DNA from 4 places in the Metabacillus sp. Hm71 genome. Region 1 is predicted to be linked to each of the others. Evidence: riboswitches for the same ligand, from Rfam matches in the RefSeq annotation. Region 1 holds a riboswitch; each other region holds the start of a gene.
The links. Region 1 has a riboswitch for thiamine pyrophosphate ahead of ACSVDH_RS09605 (acetylornithine deacetylase). Riboswitches for the same ligand answer to the same signal wherever they lie in the genome.
Positions count from the first base shown of each region.

Region 2: another riboswitch for thiamine pyrophosphate. It lies ahead of tenA (thiaminase II); the one in region 1 lies ahead of ACSVDH_RS09605 (acetylornithine deacetylase).
Region 3: another riboswitch for thiamine pyrophosphate. It lies ahead of thiM (hydroxyethylthiazole kinase); the one in region 1 lies ahead of ACSVDH_RS09605 (acetylornithine deacetylase).
Region 4: another riboswitch for thiamine pyrophosphate. It lies ahead of tenI (thiazole tautomerase TenI); the one in region 1 lies ahead of ACSVDH_RS09605 (acetylornithine deacetylase).

Region 1 covers NZ_CM200278.1:2,044,458-2,049,892, reverse strand. Annotated here, with positions in the region: gene ACSVDH_RS09620 (ABC transporter permease) at 1-234, opposite strand, end outside; gene ACSVDH_RS09615 (ABC transporter ATP-binding protein) at 231-995, opposite strand; gene tenA (thiaminase II) at 988-1,662, opposite strand; gene ACSVDH_RS09605 (acetylornithine deacetylase) at 1,708-2,988, opposite strand; TPP riboswitch at 3,116-3,219, opposite strand; gene ACSVDH_RS09600 (bile acid:sodium symporter family protein) at 3,302-4,282, opposite strand; gene ACSVDH_RS09595 (hypothetical protein) at 4,755-5,435, shown strand, end outside.
Region 2 covers NZ_CM200278.1:1,686,309-1,691,743, reverse strand. Annotated here, with positions in the region: gene cyoE (heme o synthase) at 49-966, shown strand; gene cobA (uroporphyrinogen-III C-methyltransferase) at 1,031-1,807, opposite strand; gene ACSVDH_RS08080 (dimethylarginine dimethylaminohydrolase family protein) at 2,013-2,864, shown strand; gene tenA (thiaminase II) at 3,188-3,880, opposite strand; TPP riboswitch at 3,993-4,098, opposite strand; gene ACSVDH_RS08070 (DUF4395 domain-containing protein) at 4,181-4,588, opposite strand; gene ACSVDH_RS08065 (hydroxypyruvate isomerase family protein) at 4,792-5,435, opposite strand, start outside.
Region 3 covers NZ_CM200278.1:1,918,826-1,924,260, forward strand. Annotated here, with positions in the region: gene hutI (imidazolonepropionase) at 1-945, shown strand, start outside; gene ACSVDH_RS09030 (agmatinase family protein) at 950-1,924, shown strand; TPP riboswitch at 2,003-2,112, shown strand; gene thiM (hydroxyethylthiazole kinase) at 2,186-2,992, shown strand; gene thiD (bifunctional hydroxymethylpyrimidine kinase/phosphomethylpyrimidine kinase) at 3,017-3,832, shown strand; gene thiE (thiamine phosphate synthase) at 3,847-4,506, shown strand; gene ACSVDH_RS09050 (phosphotransferase) at 4,977-5,435, shown strand, end outside.
Region 4 covers NZ_CM200278.1:1,237,438-1,242,872, forward strand. Annotated here, with positions in the region: gene ACSVDH_RS06175 (nucleotide sugar dehydrogenase) at 1-657, shown strand, start outside; gene ACSVDH_RS06180 (DegT/DnrJ/EryC1/StrS family aminotransferase) at 721-1,812, shown strand; TPP riboswitch at 1,969-2,078, shown strand; gene tenI (thiazole tautomerase TenI) at 2,138-2,767, shown strand; gene thiO (glycine oxidase ThiO) at 2,751-3,863, shown strand; gene thiS (sulfur carrier protein ThiS) at 3,873-4,076, shown strand; gene ACSVDH_RS06200 (thiazole synthase) at 4,081-4,848, shown strand; gene ACSVDH_RS06205 (thiazole biosynthesis adenylyltransferase ThiF) at 4,848-5,435, shown strand, end outside.

The DNA of each region.
Region 1 (5,435 bases):
AGCAAGGCCCACACCGAAAACAATTGAAATAAAAAGGCCAATAACAATGATTACTAATGTTGATGGTAAATGTTCGAGAAATAAGGGAGCTTTTATTTCCCATAGCTTATAAGCAATATCTGAGGGAGCTGGTAAAATAAATCCCAAATCAACTAGCCTTGCACAGACTTCCCACAAAATGAGAAAACCGGTAACAAGTAGACATGCGGCAGTATACTTTTGGAAAAACTTCATAACTTTACCCTCGCTCGAAGCTGGTCAATTAAATAATCCTTTAGCTCGATTACTTCAGGTTTATTTAAATCCTTTAAATCTCTCGGGCGGTCAAGCGGAACCTTGACCACCTCAAGTTCGCTTGACGGCACATCTTTAAAAATAAAAATTCGATCAGATAGAAACAAAGCTTCATTGACATCATGAGTAATAAAAAGAATCGTTTCCTTGCGTTTTTCCCATTGAGATAAGAGCCACTCCTGCAAGGAAATTCTTGTGATGGCATCAAGTGCACTAAAGGGTTCATCCAAAAGCAGAACCTCTGCGCCGCTTAGTATCGTACGCAGAAAAGACACCCTTTGCCTCATACCGCCAGATAAATCACTAGGGAAGCAGCCTTCCACACCTTTCAGACCGAACTCCTCAAGTAATACCAATACTCTCTTGTGTGCTTCTTTTTTGTTAACTCCTTTTATTTCTAAAGGAAGTGCAGCATTTTCGACAATTGTCCGCCATGGCAGCAGCAAATCCTGCTGGGGCATATACCCGACCTTCCCAAGTCGGTTTGAGTTCAGATTATTCCGCAAGAAAATTTCACCTTCTGTTGGATGCTCCAGTCCCGTAACCAACTTAAATAATGTGCTTTTCCCCGATCCACTTGGACCTATAATACTAACGAACTCTCCTTCATTAATCTGAATATCAAAATCTTTTAAGATGGGCGCTTTTGCTTCATCATAACGAAAGGTTACATGTTGAAATTTCAGTACTGGATCACTCATCGATTGGCCACATCTCTTCGTTATAAGCCATATCCCAAAACATGTATTCGAATCGAGTTGTATTGAGGAAGATCTCCTCCAATTTTTCCAGCTCTGCCTCCGGCTTTCCCTCTGCTACCTGATCCAATAACTCTATACACCATGTTGCAAGCTGCCCAAACTCATCTGATGCATACATATTGATCCACTCTCCATAAAACTCGTGCTCGCTTGCACCCTCGATTTTTTTTAGCTCCTTGCCAATTTCCCAATAACTCCACATACAAGGAAGCAAGGCTGCAACAAGCTCTGCAAGTGTACCATTCTGGCTCACATGTAACATATAATGTGTGTATGCAAGTGTGGTTGGCGATGGTTTTGCTGTTTCCAGCTCCTCAACAGAAATATCAAATTTTTTTGCATATTGCCGATGAAGCTCCATTTCTTCATTTAACGTTGCATCTAGTAATTTGGCAAATTTCCCCATTACCTTAAGGTCTGTCGCTTTTACAGCACCTAAAGCAAAAACCTTTGCATATTCAATTAAATACAAATAATCCTGAACCATATAAAACCGGAACTTTTCCTTTTCCAACGTACCATTTCCCATTTTTTGAACAAACGGATGGGCATGATTACGATTCCATATTGGCAGTACCTTGTAATAAAGCCTTTGACTAAAATTCATCCTTTAACCTCCTAAATTTCATGAGCTTTACCTCTTGAAGCTTAATCAAGCTCGTTCAGTATGACACCATTCATAAATAAAACGTAAAATAACCTTTGTATAAGAAATAAGCTGGTCAATAGAAAGCTTCTCATTTATGGCATGGGCATTTTGCAAATTGCCAGGTCCATAAATCGCTGTCGGAATTCCTGCCTCACCTAACCAGCCGCCATCTGTTACCGAAGGGGAAACATCGACAATTGCCTGATCGTTTAATATAGCCTGGTGTGCCGATGCTAATTGCTTTACACCGAGATGGTTAGGATCAACCTCTAGTGATGGAAAGATTTCCCCGCGATCAACAATCATTGACTTCCCGCCCCATTCAAATGAAGGCGGATTTTCTCTAAGCCAAGGATCAGCGTTTGCCACATGCTGTATATGTGTTTCAATTTCGTTGATGATTTGCTCATACGTCTCATTTGGATAATAGTGTACCGTGATCCAAAGCCTGCATTCGTCAGCTATGAAAGCCGCATGCCGCCCACCTTCAATAACTGCAGGGTTTATCGTATTCGTTCCAGACATAAAACCCGGATAGCTTTTCGTCACAGCCCAATGGCGTTCAAGCTCTTGCAGTCCTTGAATAATGTTTGTCATTTTCTCGATTGCACTCGCACCAAAGAGCTTTCCTCCAGCATGAATCATCTGCCTTCTTGTTGCATCATGAAAGGTTTGCGGGCTCTTTACTGTAATCCATCCAGTAATGACTCCACCTTGACCTTGAATATGTAAATCACTTGTGTCTACCACAACAGCAAAATCAGCCGCATACCCCTTTTTGCAACATTCTAATGTACCTGCCTCACCAACCTCTTCGCCAATGACCGACTGGAAAATTAAACTGCCAGGCAATTCAATCCCCGCTTCATGTATTAACTGGATGGCGAACAAAGCACCGGCTAAACCGCCTTTCATATCAGCTGCACCTCGACCGATGATATTCCCGTCTTTTACAACCGGATAAAAAGGGTCAACCTCCCACACTTCATCCTCACTGACTTCAGCTACGTCCATATGTCCATTAATGATCAAGCTGTTATACAGGTCTGATGAAGTCCCTTTACGAACACCTACAACATTTGGATCATTGGGGTAAACATCCCACATATCGATTGTAAAGCCTTTATCACTTAAAAAATCAGCAACAAATTGTTGGGCATCCTTAGTGTTTCTTGCAGGCGGTGCCGGTGTTTTATACTCGATTAGCCTTTTGAGCAATTCAATCAGCTCATCTTTTCTGGCATCAACTTGTTCAACTAATTGCTGAATATGATCTGCTGTCATTTTTTTCCTCCCAATCCTTTTCTCAGCTATAAAAAAACCACTTCTTATTTGAAGAAGTGGTTTGAACATACATACAAATTTATGTATAAACATTCGAAAAACATCGGGTTTTCCGAAGTTTCAAATATATTTTCAAACACCTCTTCCCTACGCTAGTATTATCTAGATCAGGTAATAAGGGTCAAGGCACCATGCCTCTCTCAGCTTTTAAAAGCTCCCCTAGTGGTGAAATCTATTAACTTAATTTCTAAATTGATTATATTATTTTTAACACAATCTTTCCTTTTTGGCAACAGATTAAAATAAATCCCCTTTATAAACCGCTAACATTGTTCACAAACTGTTTATTTGCATGAAAAATGCGATCCTCATATCTTTTAAATAAATATCCAAAGATCGATGCCAATACTTGCTGAAACAGCATCCCAATAATAACTGGAACAGCGACAGCAGCTGGAAAATATTGCACGGCAATAACAGCCCCGGCACTGATATTACGCATTCCGCCAGTAAAGATCATCGCTACTTTTGTTTCCCGATCTCTTTTTAACCAGTTTGCTACTATCCATGTAAGTAAATATCCAAAGAAAGCAAGAATAAAAACTGTGACAGCAATAATAACCAACTTCACTGTTATATCTGATAAATATGGTGCTACTACAGCTCCATTAATCATAACAACAATTGCAAGACCCAACTTAGAAAACGGGGCTAGTGTTTTGCTTACTTGAACGCTTTTCTCTTTAAATAGATGATTCAACAACATTCCTACTAAAGATGGTAAAACGACCATATATAACAATCCGTACATAATCGATAACGTACTAATGTCTACTTTCTGCCCAACAAGGAAAGAAAGAGTATGCGGCACAAGGAATGGAGAAAGAATCGTATCAAGCAAAATAATCGAAAGGGCCAATGCAATATTTCCTTTATAAATCGTTACCCAGATGAAGCTTGTTATACCTGTAGGAATAACAGCAGCAAGTACAAGACCGGTCAATATTAAAGGATCATTTGCAAAGATAAGATGTCCTGCCCCCCAAGCAATAACTGGCATTCCTATATGCAAAACAAATAAAATAATTAGTAATGGAAGCGGACTTTTTAATACACCTTTAAGGGAAGAAAAGTTCGAGTTGAGACTACCAGAGAAAGTAATAAAAGCAAAAATCCAAGGGATTAAAAATGAAAAAAACGAAAAATGATTAGCAAACATCACGCCCAAAATGACGCTTGCAGGCGTAAGAAATGGCATAAACCTTTCAAGCTGCCGATTAAAAGTTTGAAGCATTAAGCATTCTCCTATTCTAATAAAGAACAATTATTTGAGTAAATTTGTTTATTTCCTTTGTCATTTCCTTCCCCTAGTGAATATTTCTTTACGTAAATTTTAACACATTACACAAAAAAAGTAGCCTCTTTATCCTTTAAAGAGTCGCTACTTTATAAGATCACTGTTTGTTAAAGAAAAAATTAATGGTCAATTGCATCACAGACCAAACTGCTAAATGGTTATTAAAAGCGTTATTTTTATATCACCCATTAATTTTTTCAATTCAAGAATATTGTAAGACAATTAAAAATGTAAGTCAATTTATTTTTGCCAATTAACCAAAAAATTTGAAATCATCATAGCTTCAGTTAGGACGATCATGTTGTTGATCTTCTTTCATTTTCCATTTTTATTCAAGTAATGTTTTCTCTAACAAAGCACAAACTAAGCTTACTAAAAAAGAAACTAGTTACGGAGATGACATGATATTGTGAAAAGTTATGTTTTTAGCATTGGATTATTCATTTTTATGATTTGTTTTTCAGAAGAAAAGACATTTGCTGCTTCTATCGAAAATAGACAAGCTCCAATAAGTTTCCAAATAACCCTTCAAAATTGGGAAGCAGTCAATCATATTTTGCCGAAAAAATCAACCTTTACTGTTATTGATGTGGAAACTGGTAAGAGCTTTGAAGTACAGCGAAGGGCTGGCAGCAGGCATGCAGATGTACAGCCCATTACCAAAAAAGACACGAAGATTATGAAAGAAATCTATGATGGAAGATGGAGTTGGCGAAGAAAAGCAGTCTTAATTCTAGCCAATGACAGCTTAATCCCTGCCTCTATGCATGGAATGCCGCACGGTGCTGGAGCGCTTCAAAATGGATTTCCCGGTCATTTCTGTATTCATTTTCCTGGAAGCACAACTCATCGGTCGGGGAAAGCCGATCTCTCTCACCATGTGATGATTTTAAAGGCTGCTGGGAAAATTGACGACTATTTTACAAGCCTTCAAGCAGAGCAATTAATAAATGTATTTCTAGTAACGATTAAAAACCAAGACCAAAAATTGGCAGAAAAAATCTCGATAAGTAATCAAAAAAAATGGAAACAAAAACTTAATAATATTGAACAAATCGAAGCCATACAGTGGTCGCTACCACAAACAACA
Region 2 (5,435 bases), 360 kb from region 1:
GATAAAATATGGTACAAATTTTTACTTTATATAAAGAGGAGAATGGTTGTGAAAAACCCTGAATTGGTAGTAAAAGAATCATTTTCTTTGAAACATTATTTTTCATGGAAAGTGTTAAAACTGATCATAAAGACTGGAATTATTAAGTCCAATCTAATGGGAATGTTTGCAGGACTTTGTCTGGCTCTTTATGTATATGACATAAGCTTTGCTGAAAGGATTCCTGTCATTATTCTATCCTTAATTGGAACGGCCTTCGTTGTCGGAGGTTCCGGTGCAATAAACAATTATTATGACCGGGATATCGATGCAATTATGAAGCGAACACAAGACAGACCTACAGTTGATGGATCAATTCACCCGAAATTTGCATTATGGCTGGGCATCTTCCTTGTGGCGATCGGTATTGCGTTACTATTAGCTGTTTCCTATTTAGCAGCGTTTATTGGCTTTTTAGGCTTTGCCTTTTATGTATTTGCCTACACTATGCTTACGAAGCGGACAACGATTTATAATACGGAGGTCGGATGTCTTTCCGGAGCCATGCCTCCACTAATCGGATGGGCAGTCATATCAACAGATATTTTTCACCCTGTCGCGTTAGGTCTATTTGCCTTTATGTTCTTATGGCAGCCGCCACACTTCTATGCAATTGCCATACGGCGCTTAAAAGAATACAAGGCAGCTGGTGTTCCAATGCTCCCTGTAGTAAAAGGCATTTACCGGACAAAAGTTCAATCGATTATATACTTAGTTCTATTACTGGCTGCTTCTTTTATCTTTTGGCCATATAGCAAAATCATTGCCATTAGCATGTTTATCCTTACTCTAGCTTGGATGGTGCTTGGAATTTGGGGCTTCAAAAAGCTGAAGGAAGAAAAATGGGCTACGCTTATGTTTGTATTTTCCTTAAATCATTTAACAATTCTTTTCGGATTAATGATGATTATTTCGTTTATAGGTTAATAAGAAACAAAAGAGGTCAGTCCCCAACTTCGGGGTCTAACCTCTTTTGTGTAACAGCGCTATTTTACATTTCTTCTTTATCATGATCGATAAGATCCTCAAACCATTTTATTTTCTCGCGCAATTCAGCAACCTGACCAACTAAAACAATGGCAGGGTGTGTGATTTGATTTTTCTGCACTTCATCAACAATTGTCGCTAACGTTCCGGTAATTGCGACTTGTGAGGGGGTTGTTCCCCATTGGATAACCGACACTAGGGCTTCAGGACTTTTGCCGTATTCGATTAGCTTCTCGCAAATATAGGGTAAATTTTTAATTCCCATATAAAAGGCGATCGTATCGATTCCTTTTGCTAATGCTTCCCAATTAATCGTGTCTGTCTTCTTCTCTTCGCGGCCATGTCCTGTCACAATCGCAAATGATGAAGCAAAATCTCGATGTGTGACTGGTATCCCCGCATAAGCAGGTGCTGCAATACCAGAGGTAATACCTGGAATTACTTCATAAGGGATGCCGTTATTTCTTAACACCTCTGCCTCTTCGGCACCGCGGCCAAACACAAAAGGATCTCCGCCTTTTAAGCGGACAACCTCTTTCCCCGCAAATGCCTTCTCCACTAACACTTCATGAATCTGTTCTTGGATGAGTTCATGCTTTCCGGGCAGCTTGCCACAATAAATAAGCTCAGCGTCTTTTTTTGCATGCTTTAATAAATCCTTGCTTATCAGACGATCGTATACAATAACATCCGCCTTTTGAATGCATTCCAATCCGTACACAGTAATGAGCTTTGGGTCACCAGGACCAGCTCCAACTAAATAGACTTTCCCTATACTCACTGCTTCAACCTTCTTCCATAACCTTGATGATCATTTTGAATGTAGTTCATTTCTTTACAAGCTATTATAAGTGAAAAACACTCTAAAGTGGAAAAATATCAAAGAAATCCTGCATTTTTATTTGAAATTATCCTTAAATAAGAAGTTTTATTAAAAGCCAGAAAGGGCATATTACAACTAATCGCTTTTTGTTTGGAGGATACAAATGAATACAAAACCAGAATACATAAAAACTTCTTGTTTTAGTGAATATGATACCTTAAAAAGGGTTGTTTTATGTTCACCTGAATTTATGACGATTAGAGAACCAATTAATGAAACGCAAAAACAGTATTTAAAAGAAAATATTGATACAAAACTTGCAATGGAACAGCATCAACAATTTGTTGAAACCCTTCAACAAAACGGGATTGAAGTGCTGTTATTGCCCCCTTTAAAAAAATTTCCTGAGCAGGTTTTTACCCGTGATATCGGGTTTACTCTCGGAAATCAAGTATTTGTGGCAGAAATGGCACATGATGTTCGCAAAGGTGAAGAAAGACCTTTTGTGGATTTGCTGGAAAAGGAAGAAATGACATACACCAATCTTATCGGTGATAAAATTGAAGGCGGGGATGTGATCATTGATCGCAACACCATTTATGTAGGGATAAGTAATCGTACAAATGAAACGGCTATAAAACATTTACAAAGTTTATTGCCTTCTTTCGAAGTAATTGCGATCCCTTTCACCGATACATATTTACATTTAGACTGTGTCTTTAATATCTTATCTCCAAATGAAGCTTTAATTTTCCCAGGAGAAATTGAGCCTGAAAAAGGAAAAATCTTGGCAAGCCGTTATGATTTAATCGAGGTTTCAAAAGAGGAACAAGCAACATTAGGTACAAACGTCCTCTCGATCGGTGAGAAACGCGTCATTAGTCTTCCTATAAATAAGCAAGTGAATCAAAGGCTTAAAGAGCGCGGTTACCAAGTGATCGAGGTCGATATTACCGAAATTATCAAATCCGGAGGAGCTTTTCGCTGCTGTACACTTCCGTTAGTTCGGGAGTAAGGGAATTCGTAAAAATGAATAATCTTGATAAAGCTTCTTAATAATTTTTTTACCCATAAGAAAAATAAATTGTTGAGAAAGTACATGTTTAAAAAACACGTACTTTCTCAACAATCTGACCCTAGGGCAGTGATAAAATGCCTCCTGTATTTAGTGCAAACATGATGTGATACTTAAAATTCCAAGTCGTATGTACTAAACTCTATTAGTGTCTTTTGATATTAAAACTCCTCCTTGTGCTGATATTTTAGGTTTGCGAGCCAAAAATATTTTAGCACCGTGGAAGAGTTTTTTTAATACCACGCTGAAAGCTTTTTGGAACCCTAGTTTGCATACTGTTCTTTCCCCTTTTCATCCACTGGCCAATTTTCTAATGTATAAGCCATCTCCCAAAATGAGTATTCATATTGACTGCTAATAATAAAATGCTGTTTCATCCGTTCTCTGTCCGCTTCTGTCACGGTTTCAGCAATGGCATCTAAACGGGCAATTTGTTCCTCTACTAAAGTGCGGAACCAGTCAGAACCGTAGGCCGCAATCCATTCTTGATAAATGGGCTCTTCCGGCTTGGATCCTTTTAAATGTTCGCCAATTTCATAATAAAGCCAATAGCACGGCAAAATCGCTGCAATAATATCCCCTAAATGGCCATCATATGCAGCACGATACAAGTGCGATGTATATGCATAAGCAGTCGGTGCAGGTATAAAAGCAGCTTTTTCTTCTTCAGTAATACCTAATTTTTCGGAAAAGTTCCGATGTAAAGAAAGTTCCGCCTGATAGGTACCCTGTGCATGATGTGCCATACGGCTCGTCGTTTGAAGATCGGTTGCTTTCGCTGCTCCTAATGCTTGCACTCTGGCAAAATGGCTTAAATAATAGGAATCTTGCAGAACATAATAACGGAAACACTTTAAATCTAAGCTTCCTTCCCCCAACTTTGTCACAAATGGATGATGAAAACTTGCTTCCCAAATGGCATTCGCTTCTTTGCGCAGCAACTGAGAAAATGACATGTTAATCCCTCCTAGAATAAATGACAGGACCATAAAAATGAAAAAACCACTTTTTTCATACGTAAAGAAAGTGGTTTGGAATTCATTTTAATAACTAAAAGAACATACAAATGTCCCGTCACTTCCACTTTCCTACGCTGGCATCACCCAGATCAGGTTCTAGGGTCTCAAAGGTCACTTTGATCTCAGCCTTTCAATGGGCTCCCCTAGTGGATAGGTACCTACTATTAACTTTTCACTCTGACATTAACCATATCACAACTTTAGAAACTGTCAATTCTTTTTTCTATTTACATAGATTCAAACTTGTTTTCGTCTATGTTTCCACATAAGATAGCGATAGCGAATCGTACACCCAATACAAAATCCCATTAATGCAATACCTGCTGCTAAAGCAACCATAATACTAAAAATGACGCCTAATAATTCGTAACCAAAATAAAAGGATAATAATGATACACCTAAACATACTGTGGCTATCCATTGATTAAATAATTGTTGATCACGATCTTCTAGTACATATTGAGAATGTGGTTTTTTTAAGAATTTTTGCCCTATTATTATTACAAAGTTACGTTTTGTAATAAGGGTTAAAACCCCAATGATAAACGGAATAAATAATAACCATCTATAAAACAAAAGGGAAAAGAGAACAGTGACAACAATAAATGCCTGATTTGTTTGAACGAGTGGTTTAGGAATGTTCATATTAATACCTCCTTATATTAAATTAAATATGTCGTGTAACAATATATTTATTATTATAACAATGAAAGAATTCGAAAAAAAAAACTAAAAAAAGGTCCTATTAAATATAAGGACCTGGCTACGGTACAAGGTGATTTTTTCCAAATCCCATTTTTTATAGGATTTAGACTAATAATAATTATTTTTTCATTTACATCAATACCTTACACAGCTAACGGCTCGACATGCCTTAAAATCGTCTGTTTAAACTCCTCCAATGCTTTGTCAGTATCAATTGTATATCCACATTCCAGACCAACAAATCCGTCATAGCCTGTTTCCTTGATCGCATTTAAGATGTTTATATAATTCAATTCACCTGTTCCCGGCTGCTTGCGGCCTGGATTATCAGCAATATGGTAATGGTTGATCCGGTCGATATAGTTTGTGGCATTGCGAATCACATTGCCTTCTGTGATCTGTTGGTGATAAACGTCAAAAACAAGCTTAACATTCGGACTATTAACCAGATCAATAACAGCTGCCGCTCCATCTGAATATTGAAGAAAATGTCCATGATGATCAACAAGACCGTTTAATGGCTCTACCTCTAATATGATGCCAGCCTCCTCGCAAAGCTGGGCACATTGTTTCAATGTTTCAACCATTGCGTTCCTTTGAATTTCACGTGGAACACCTTCGATCACATTCCCTGTTTGGGTAATAATTGATTTTGTGCCAAGTATTTTACAGGCATCTATCGTTTGTTTTAATTCAGCTAGATATTCGTCACGTCTCGTTTCATCTACTAAATTAAAAATCTTTGTACATGTAGCAATAATTCCTACACCTATTCGTTCTTGTTCCC
Region 3 (5,435 bases), 130 kb from region 1:
GCTGCTTATATGGAGATTATGAACGCGGGTGGGGGAATTCATGCAACCACCCGCATGACAAGGGAAGCTACTGAAGAACAGTTAATAGAACAAACAATTGGTCGGCTTGATTCCTTTCTCGCACATGGTGTGACGACGATTGAAGGAAAAAGCGGCTATGGAATGAACTTAGAAACAGAGCTTATGCAGCTTCGAGTCATGAAAAAGCTGCAAGAACAGCATGTGATCGAAATCGTGCCTACATTTATGGGGGCCCATGCTGTTCCTCCAGAATTTAAAGGCCGTGAAAATGAGTACGTTGATCATTTGATACATGACATGCTGCCTGTGATTGCAGAGGAAAAATTGGCAGAATTTCAAGATGTTTTTTGTGAAAAGGGTGTGTTTACCCCTGAACAATCAGAACGAGTGCTGGAAGCAGGGAAACGATTTGGATTTATCCCGAAAATCCATGCCGATGAAATCGAGTCTTATGGTGGAGCCGAATTAGCAGCGAAAATAGGAGCCATATCTGCTGAACATTTATTGAAAGCCTCAGAGGCAGGCATTCAAGCAATGGCTCAATCAGGAACAATTGCTTGCTTGCTCCCGGCAACCGCCCTTTATTTACGAGAAGCAGCAGCGGCGGGAAGAAAAATGATTGATGCGGGTGTGGCTGTGGCCATTTCAACAGATTGTAACCCGGGATCATCGCCAACAACATCTATGCCTCTAGTAATGAATTTAGCTTGTATCTCGATGCGTCTCACACCTGCCGAGGCATTAACAGCAGCTACTTTTAATGCGGCATGTGCGATTAACCGCCAGGATAAAGTCGGTTCACTTGAGGTTGGTAAACAGGCAGATCTCGTATTATGGAATGTGAAAAATTATCAGGAATTGCAATATTTATTTGGTGTCAACCATGTCAATTCAGTGTGGAAAAAAGGTGTAAAGGTGGTGTAGCAGCTTGAGTGAACATTTTTTAAAGCAGCCTGAATGGGTGTGGAATGTATCGGGGAATGAAATGCCGACATATGTTCATCATTGGGTTAGACCTCTTAGCGAACATAACCAACCTTTTGATTTGATCTTGTACGGTGCACCGATTTCCCGGTCTTCAATTAGTGTATCAGGAGCTTCTTTATATCCAACAGAATTTCGCATGATGTGGAAAAGTTTTGCAACCTATAATTTAGATGAAAATGTTGATCTGAATTCCTTTCGTGTTGCTGATGCGGGAGATGTAATGATGCATACAACAGATATTCTTTTATCACATCAGCGCATCCAAAGGTCAACTGCATTTCTTGCCGAACACTATCCAAACACACGAACATGCATGATTGGCGGTGATCATTCAACAACAGCCTGCGCTGTTCGCGGCATTAAAGAGGCATTTCCCGAAGACACGATTGGAGTGCTCCAGCTTGATACCCATCTTGATGTTAGGGACCCAAATGAATTAGGACCAGCAAATGGAACACCGATCCGTCAACTAATTGATGGTCACCACATCTTAGGTGAGCATGTTATCAATATCGGCTTGCATGGCTATTTTAATGCAAAGCCGTTAATTGATTATGCAAATGAACATGGTATACAAATGATAACTCTGAACCAAGCACGAGGGCATGGTTTAATAAAAACAATAAAGAGAGCATTAGACGAGTTATCAGGAAAAGCTGACCGAATTTATGTAACAGTTGATATGGATGTGCTGGATATTTCTGTTGCCCCTGGCGTGCCGGCGTCAACACCAGGAGGAATGTCTGCGAGTGAACTTTTTAATAGCTTATTAGAAATCGGCAAACATCCTTGCGTCAAACATATCGATTTTGTTTGTTTAGACCCAAGCAAAGATTCGCATGTTTCTGAAACAGTGAAGGTTGGAGTATATGCATGGCTGCAATTTATTACGGGCTTAATACTGCAGTCTAAATAAAGAATGAACCTGCCAATTTGTCATACTATTTAAATCAACCCTTGTTTTTTCTTGCTAGATTCAGTAAACTACCAATAAACTTATATTTTCGGGGGCTGGTGGAAGCTGGCTGAGATTGCAACTATTCCGTTGCTGACCGTTTAAACCTGTTGGATAATGCCAGCGTAGGGAATGTCATTAGGTATCTAAGAGCACTTTGCGCGGCATTGTGTTCTTTTTATTTTGCAGAAAAATGACCGAATAGCAGAAAGGAAAAGAAAGATGAAGGTTGAGCAAATAATTAATACATTTGAAAAACTTAAACAGCAAAATCCACTAGTTCATAATATTACGAATGTGGTTGTAACAAATTTTACCGCAAATGGTTTGTTAGCATTAGGTGCATCACCTGTTATGGCCTATGCAAAGGAAGAAGTTGCCGAAATGGCAAAACTAGCAGGTGCTTTAGTTTTAAATATTGGAACATTGACACATGATGAAATTGAAGCGATGGTGATTGCTGGGAAGTCAGCAAATCTTCATGATGTACCAGTTATCTTTGATCCAGTCGGTGCAGGAGCTACTGCCTATCGAACAGAAACAGCTCGGCGAATCGTTAAAGAATTAGAGATATCAATTTTACGAGGAAATGCTGCAGAAATTGCAAATGTTATTGGGGAAGCATGGACCATTAAAGGTGTTGATGCTGGACAAGGTTCCGGCAATACAATTGATTTGGCGCAAATCGCAGCGCAAAAATTAAATACTTTAGTCATTATAACTGGTAAAGAAGATGTCATAACAGATGGCCAACATACCTTTGTTGTCTATAATGGTCATCCTTTGCTAACCAAAGTGACAGGAGCCGGTTGTTTGTTAAGCTCAGTCGTTGGGGCATTTGCTGCAGTGGAAAAAGACTTGCTCCAGGCAGCGGTTGCAGCACTTACGACATATGGAGTTGCTGCTGAATTAGCAGCTGAAAAAACGGTTCAAGCCGGACCTGGAAGCTTTCAAATTGAATTTTTGAATCAATTGGCAAATGTTTCACCAGAAGATGTCAATCAGTTTGCTAAAATCGAAAAACTGTAAGATAAGATAAAGGAGAGAATGAAAATGGCTATAAAAAAAGCTTTGACAATTGCCGGATCAGATAGCGGCGGGGGTGCCGGTATTCAGGCCGATCTAAAAACCTTTCAAGAATTAAATGTATTTGGCATGTCAGCCATTACTGCGGTTACTGCACAAAATACACTTGGCGTGCATGGGGTCTATCCATTATCTGTTGAAGCAGTTGTTAATCAAATAGAAGCGATTGGGAATGACTTAGGAACAAATGCAGTAAAAACAGGGATGTTATTTAGCGGTGAAATCATCAAGGCTGTTGCTGAGGCAGTAAAAAAGTTTCAATGGGAACATGTTGTGGTCGATCCAGTCATGATTGCTAAAGGTGGAGCACCTTTATTACAAAATGAGGCAGTAGCTGCACTTAAACAATATCTTTTACCTTTAGCGATGGTTATCACTCCAAATATTCCTGAAGCAGAAGTTTTGGCCGATATGTCGATTCGAACAATGGATGACCGGTTGGAAGCAGCCAAACGCTTGTATCAATTTGGTGCAAAGTATGTTGTGATCAAGGGCGGTCATGATGAGGGGGAAGAATTAGTCGATATCTTATATAATGGCGAAGAGTTTACTTATTATAAAGGTAAGCGAATTGCAACGAAGAATACCCATGGTACAGGCTGTACATTTGCTGCAGCCGTTACGGCAGAACTTGCAAAAGGGAATACGGTTGAACAAGCCGTTCAAACAGCAAAAAACTTTATTCAAGCTGCAATTGAGGATGACTTAGAAATTGGTAATGGCCATGGCCCAACCAATCACTGGGCTTACCAACAACGGCAGCAAGCAAAGATTCGACAATAAAGGGGAGATTCGGTTTGGACAGAATTTCAAGAAGAGAAATGAATGAGTTATTGCGATTATATTTTATTATGGGCAGTAATAACTGTAAAATAGACCCACAAGTTGTACTTGATCAAGCGATCAAAGGGGGAATAACATTATTTCAGTTTAGAGAAAAAGGAACAGGTGCTTTCACAGGTGCTGAAAAAGTTGAACTTGCTAAACAATTACAAGCTATATGTAAAAACTATTCAATCCCTTTTATCGTAAACGATGATATTGAGCTGGCCCTTGCCATTAACGCTGACGGGGTTCATATTGGACAAGATGATGCATCAGCGGAGGAAGTAAGACAGAAGATCGGAAATAAAATTTTAGGTGTATCCGCTCATAATCTAGATGAGGTTGAAAAGGCGATCGCAGATGGAGCAGATTATGCAGGAATTGGACCAATCTACTCGACAAAAACAAAAGAGGATGCAAAAACAGCACAGGGAACAGCAATTATTAAGGAAGTTCGTAAAAAAGGCATTGATTTGCCAATCGTTGGAATTGGCGGGATTACGTCCGAAAATGCAGCACCAGTGATCGAAAGCGGGGGCAACGGTATTTCCGTCATTTCAGCAATTAGTCTTGCAGAAAATCCAACAGAACGTGCTAGCGAGCTTAGATCAATTGTTGAACAGCTTTTATAGAAACTAATAATTATAAAGAGGAGGACATCTCCAAAAGGATTAACCCTTTGGAGATGTCCTCATTTTTATAATAATATCAGAATTTATATATTTTCTTAACATAGCTTGCGTTTCGAATCTAGCTCCAGGCGCCATCGGCTCTAGGGTCTAGTCAAACAGGAATAGAAGGTAAAGAACACCTTCTATTCCTGTTCGCCTTTTGCTTGTCGCCGAATGCTTAGCGCCTTGCGCTTTTTTTAAAGTTTAATAAATAAAATTTTAACCTAGTTTTTGTGTCTAGCTCCAGCGCCTAGCACCTCTTGGGTCTAGCCACTCATGAATTGAAGGCAAAGAACGCCTTCTATTCATGAGCGTCTTATTTGCCCTAGGCTGATCAAGGCGCTTACTCATTCCTTATGAAGGAAATAGAAAACTTAAGTAGAAGTATGGGATAAAGAGGTTTGATCCAATAATAAAGGTGGGGTGCTATTATGGAATTATCTACAAAGCTAATAAATATAATCAAAAGCAGCTATGGGATTGATGAGATCCTCGACTTCCAGCGCTTAGAGGGCGGGTATTGGAATGATGTATTTAAAATGAAAACAAAAAATGAAATGTTCGTGTTGCGAATAAGCCACCGTTCAACGAAAAAAGAAGGCCTAATGTATGAGCATATGTTACTGAACTATATGAATAAACAGATCAAGGAAATTCCCGCCCCAATAAAGCTCCACGACACGACAACATTCTTTTTTCATGAAGGCAGAATCATGTCCTTATATCCTTTTATGGAGGGAGCAATTCCGGAAAAAACGAAAGCAACGAGAAATGCAGCCGCAGAAATGCTGGCAAAATTACATGTGGCAGCCCAACGATTTCCGAGCGAAAAACAAAATCCAGGACACACCTCCGTTAGACACCTCAATTGGAATCATAATCATATGTGG
Region 4 (5,435 bases), 810 kb from region 1:
TTTACTAAAGTTGCAGAATCTGTTTATCGCGACGTAAATATTGCTTTAGCAAATGAGTTAGCTGTATATGCTGATCAAAAAGGAGTTAGTATGTTAGAAGTAATAAAAGCTGGTAATAGTCAACCATTTTCTAATTTACATTATCCAGGAGTAGGTGTAGGAGGACATTGTATCCCGGTTTATCCCTACTTTTTTATTAATAGGGGATTGGCAAACGGTTTAATTTTTACAGCCAGAAAAATTAACGATAGTATGTCAAAATATGCTGTTAAATTAATTGAAAAAGAAATTGGGGATATAAAAAAACAAAATATACTCATTTTAGGTCTTTCTTTTAGAGAAAATGTTAAGGAAGTATTTAAATCTTCTACATTATTATTAGTTGATTTAATAAAACAAAAAGAAGCAAATATATTTATAAACGATCCACTGTATACTAACCTCGAGATCTCATCTTATGGGGTTACTCCTTTATCATTGGAGGATGAGATGGTAAAAAATATTGACATAATCATATTACAGGCATTTCATGATGAATATAGAGAATTAAAGTTTGAAAACTTTTCAAATTGTAAGCTGATCATAGATGGACGAAATGTTTTAAATAAAAATGAAATTGAAAAATTAGGGATTGAATATAAAGGTATAGGTAACTAATTAAAATTTCAATGATGTAAAGGGATAAAATATAGATAAAGGCAGGTTTTTAAAGTGATTCCCATGCTTGATTTAAAGAAGGAATTAGAATTGATAAAGGAACCAATCTATAAGGCTGTTAAAGAAGTTCTTGATAGTGGTTCTTATATTTTAGGGAGTAAGGGAAAAGAGCTTGAAAATTGTATAGCTAAGTATATTAAAACCTCTTATGCGATTGGAGTAGCAAATGGAAGTGATGCCCTTCTTTTAGCACTTAAAGCGCTAAAAATTGGGGAGGGAGATGAAGTTATTACAACTCCTTTTACTTTTTTTGCTACTGCAGAATCTATTGCACTCTCAGGTGCAAAACCAGTATTTGTAGATATTGATCAAAATACTTATAATATTGATCCTAAAAAAATAGAGGAAGCAGTAACGTCGAAAACCAAAGCTGTAATTATTGTCCATTTATTTGGATATCCTGCAGAAATGGATTCAATTATGGACATTGCTAAAAAACATAATCTTAAAGTTATAGAAGATGCTTGTCAGGCAATTGGTACAGAATATAAGGGGAAAAGAGTTGGATCTATCGGTCATGTGGGGTGTTTTTCATTTTTTCCATCTAAAAATTTAGGGGCTTTTGGAGACGCTGGGATGATAGTTACCAACGAAAGAGATTTATATGAAAAAATCATTGAACTAAGAAATCATGGTAGTAGTAAACATAAATATATTCATAAAGTAATTGGTCATAACAGTCGATTAGATGATATTCAAGCTGCTATTTTAATTGAAAAATTAAAATACTTGGATGAGTTTTTAAAAAGAAGAAGAGAAATTGCTAAAAGATATACCGAGAAACTAAATAGAATCGTAAAAACCCCATCAATATTCCAAGCCAGAGAGCATACTTTCCATCAATACTGTATAGAAACCAATAAACGTGATGAACTATCTCTATTTTTAAATAATAAAAATATTGCTACAGCTATCTATTATCCAATTCCACTTCATCTTCAAGAAGCATTCAAATATTTAAAGTATAAAGAAGGCGATTTTCCTATAACAGAGAATATTTCAAAAAGGATTTTAGCTCTCCCTATTTACCCAGTATTAACACTTTCGGAACAGAAAAGAATTATATCGAGCATTAAAGAGTTTTTTGAAAAATAATAGAGTTTAGATAAAAATTTAATCTAGTTAAATTATATATAGATAGTAAAAAATCTGAACTGTTTTTCAGGACCTGAAAGAACTTGAGCTTATTTGATGAATTTTTTCTTGAAAGTTGAGAAACATTTGGTATGATAGAGATAAGTAAATAATGATGAAAACCGCTAGGGGATCCCCAATTGAGGGGCTGAGATTAAAGTGTTTCTTTTAAACCCTTATAACCTGATCTGGTTTGTACCAGCGTAGGGAAGTGGAATTACGGCATATTCTAATTATGTATGTAAACCACTTTCTTACCTATAGGAAAGTGGTTTTTTTATTGGAAGTGAAAAACTTGGAAATTCATGTCATTACAGATGGGAAGCAAACGGTTGAGGAATTAACGAAACAAATCTTACGCTTTCACGAAGAAGCAGATTATATTCACATTCGTGAAAGAACGAAAACAGCCTCAGAACTAATGGAAATTGTTTCAATTCTGATAACCGGTGGAGTCCCTAAGAAAAAGATTGTGATCAATGATCGCGTTGATGCAGCAATATTAAACGATTTATTTAATATCCATTTGCCTGGTCATAGCTTTTCCATTGAAAAGGTAAGAAAGCTAAGACCATCCTTAAGGATTGGCCGTTCGGTTCATTCTCTGCAGGAAGCAATAGAGGCTGAAGAAGCTGGTGCAGATTATTTGTTGTTTGGACACGTGTTTACAACTAACTCAAAGGCTGGTCTAGCACCACGGGGCATACCTCAATTCGCTGAAATATGTGAAAGGATCGAAATTCCGGTTATCGCCATTGGCGGAATGACCCCTGAAACTGTTCAAAAGCTTTCGGGATTAAAGGCTGGCGGGGTTGCGGTGATGTCCTATGTTATGTCAAGCAGTGAACCTCGTCATGCCTTGCGGGAAATTAAGAAAAGCTTAACGGAGGTGAAATCAAATGAAAAAGCATTATGATGTAGGCATCATCGGCGGCGGAATCATTGGTCAATCGATAGCCTATCAGCTGGCGAAAGAGGGCGTATCTGTCCTTGTGTTAGAGGGAAATAAGATCGGTACCGGGGCAACAAGAGCTGCGGCAGGGATGCTTGGTGCAAACTCTGAGCTTGAAAATAATGATGCCTTCTTTCAGTTCGCAAAGGAGAGTCAGCGCCACTATCGTGTCCTGAGGGATGAGCTTTCAGAATTATCGCAAATTAATATTCAGCTTGTCGATAAAGGCATGTACAAGATCGCCATGACGGATGCTGAAGCACGTTCCTTAAAAGAAGCGGTAACACAATATGAAACAGTAGCATGGCATGAAAAAGAAACAGTGCTTGAGCATGAGCCAATGTTATCTGCAGGGATTAAAGGGGCCCTTTACATCCCAGAGGATGGCCATGTTTCACCAAAACATGTTTGTGCGGCTTTTGCAAAGTCTGCTAGTTTGCTAGGTGCAACTATTTTAGAGAATACTCCTGTCCATACAATCAAGAAGAGTGCTGCAAACGAATATATGCTTTCTACCCCGCTTGCCGATTTCACTTGCAGCAAGGTTGTTGTCGCAAATGGCGTTTGGAGCGGGCACTTTTTTAACCAGTTGGGTATTAACGCTGGGATGAAGCCTGTAAAAGGAGAATGTCTTTCTGTAAAAAGCAATCAAATCGGCTTAGAGCGAACGATTTTTTATGATCATTGTTATATCGTTCCAAAGGGTGATGGCAGATTTGTTATCGGGGCAACTATGGTTGAGGATGATTGGAGTACTGAGCCGACAATCGGAGGAATCCAGTCTCTTATTGAAAAAGTGGCACCACTCTTGCCGGAGTTAAAATCAGCTCAACTGGTTGAGACATGGGCTGGATTAAGGCCGCAATCACATGATGGAAAACCATATATTGGTCAGCATCCTGAAGGAGAACAGATTTATTTTGCAACAGGACATTATCGAAACGGTATCCTTTTAGCCCCGCAAACAGGGATGATGATAAGGGATCTGATTTTGAACAGGCAGCAAAATGAAGACTATATAAGGGCATTTTCGATCAACCGAATTTATGTACAGGCGTGAGGTGGGAAAATGAGCATTAAGTTAAATGGAGAAATTGTCGAGCTGGGAAATGATGTTACGACGATTCAGCAACTGCTAGCACATTACAAGCTGGAGGACCGTCTTGTCATTGTCGAGCATAATCGAGAAATTATTTTAAAAGATCAATATGAAACGACATCAATCCAAAACGGTGATGAAGTTGAATTTGTTCATTTTGTAGGAGGAGGATGAGCCAATGTTAAACATTGCAGATAAACAATTTAACTCAAGATTATTATTGGGAACTGGGAAATATCCGTCATTTGAAATTCAAAAGGAAGCTGTTGCACAATCAGAGGCAGAAATCCTAACGTTTGCGGTTCGCCGTATGAATATCTTTGAAGCATCACAGCCAAACTTTTTAGAGCAGTTAGATCTTTCTAAGTATACGCTTCTTCCAAATACAGCAGGGGCTAAAACGGCAGAGGAAGCAGTAAGAATTGCCAAGCTTGCAAAAGCATCTGGCTTATGTGATATGATAAAAGTTGAAGTCATTGGCTGCGACCGGTCGTTGCTTCCTGATCCAGTAGAAACATTAAAAGCTAGTGAAATGCTGTTAGAAGAAGGGTTTATTGTTTTACCATATACATCAGATGATGTTGTATTAGCAAGAAGATTAGAAGAATTAGGCGTTCATGCCATCATGCCTGGTGCTTCACCAATTGGATCTGGTCAAGGGATTTTAAATCCTTTAAATCTTAAATTTATCATTGAACAATCCAATGTTCCTGTCATTGTCGATGCAGGAATCGGTTCACCGGCAGATGCAGCACGTGCCATGGAGCTGGGAGCAGATGGCGTTTTATTAAATACAGCCGTTTCTGCGGCAAAGGATCCGGTGAAAATGGCCGTTGCCATGAAGCTTGCAATCGAGGCCGGAAGACTTGGCTTTGAAGCCGGCAGAATTCCTAAAAAGGAATATGCAACAGCAAGCAGTCCAACAGAAGGAATGATGACCACTTAATGGAGCGATATTCAAGACAAATCTTATTTTCGCCAATCGGGGAAAACGGGCAAGAAAAAATCAAACAAAAGCATGTGTTCATTGTCGGTGCCGGAGCACTAGGCACAGCAAATGCGGAAATGATTGCACGTGCCGGTATTGGGAAATTAACGATAATAGACCGCGATTATGTGGAATGGAGCAATTTGCAAAGACAGCAGCTTTATACAGAGGAAGATGCAAAAAATCGAATGCCAAAAGCAATAGCTGCTAAAACACGTCTTCAGCAAATTAATTCTGAAGTAGAAGTTCATGCCATTGTAGAAGATTTAACATCAGCCAATATAGAAGACTTGTTAGATGGTGTTGATGTGATCGTGGATTCAACAGATAACTTTGAAACAAGATTATTAATCAATGATGCTTCATTAAAGCATGGGATCCCGTGGGTATATGGCGGGTGTGTCGGCAGTTATGGTCTAACGTTTACGGTCATCCCAAATAAAACGCCATGTCTGCATTGTTTATTAAAGCATATCCCGTTTGATGGAATGACATGTGATACAGTTGGGGTTATTTCACCAATTGTCAGCATGGTTACCTCCCAT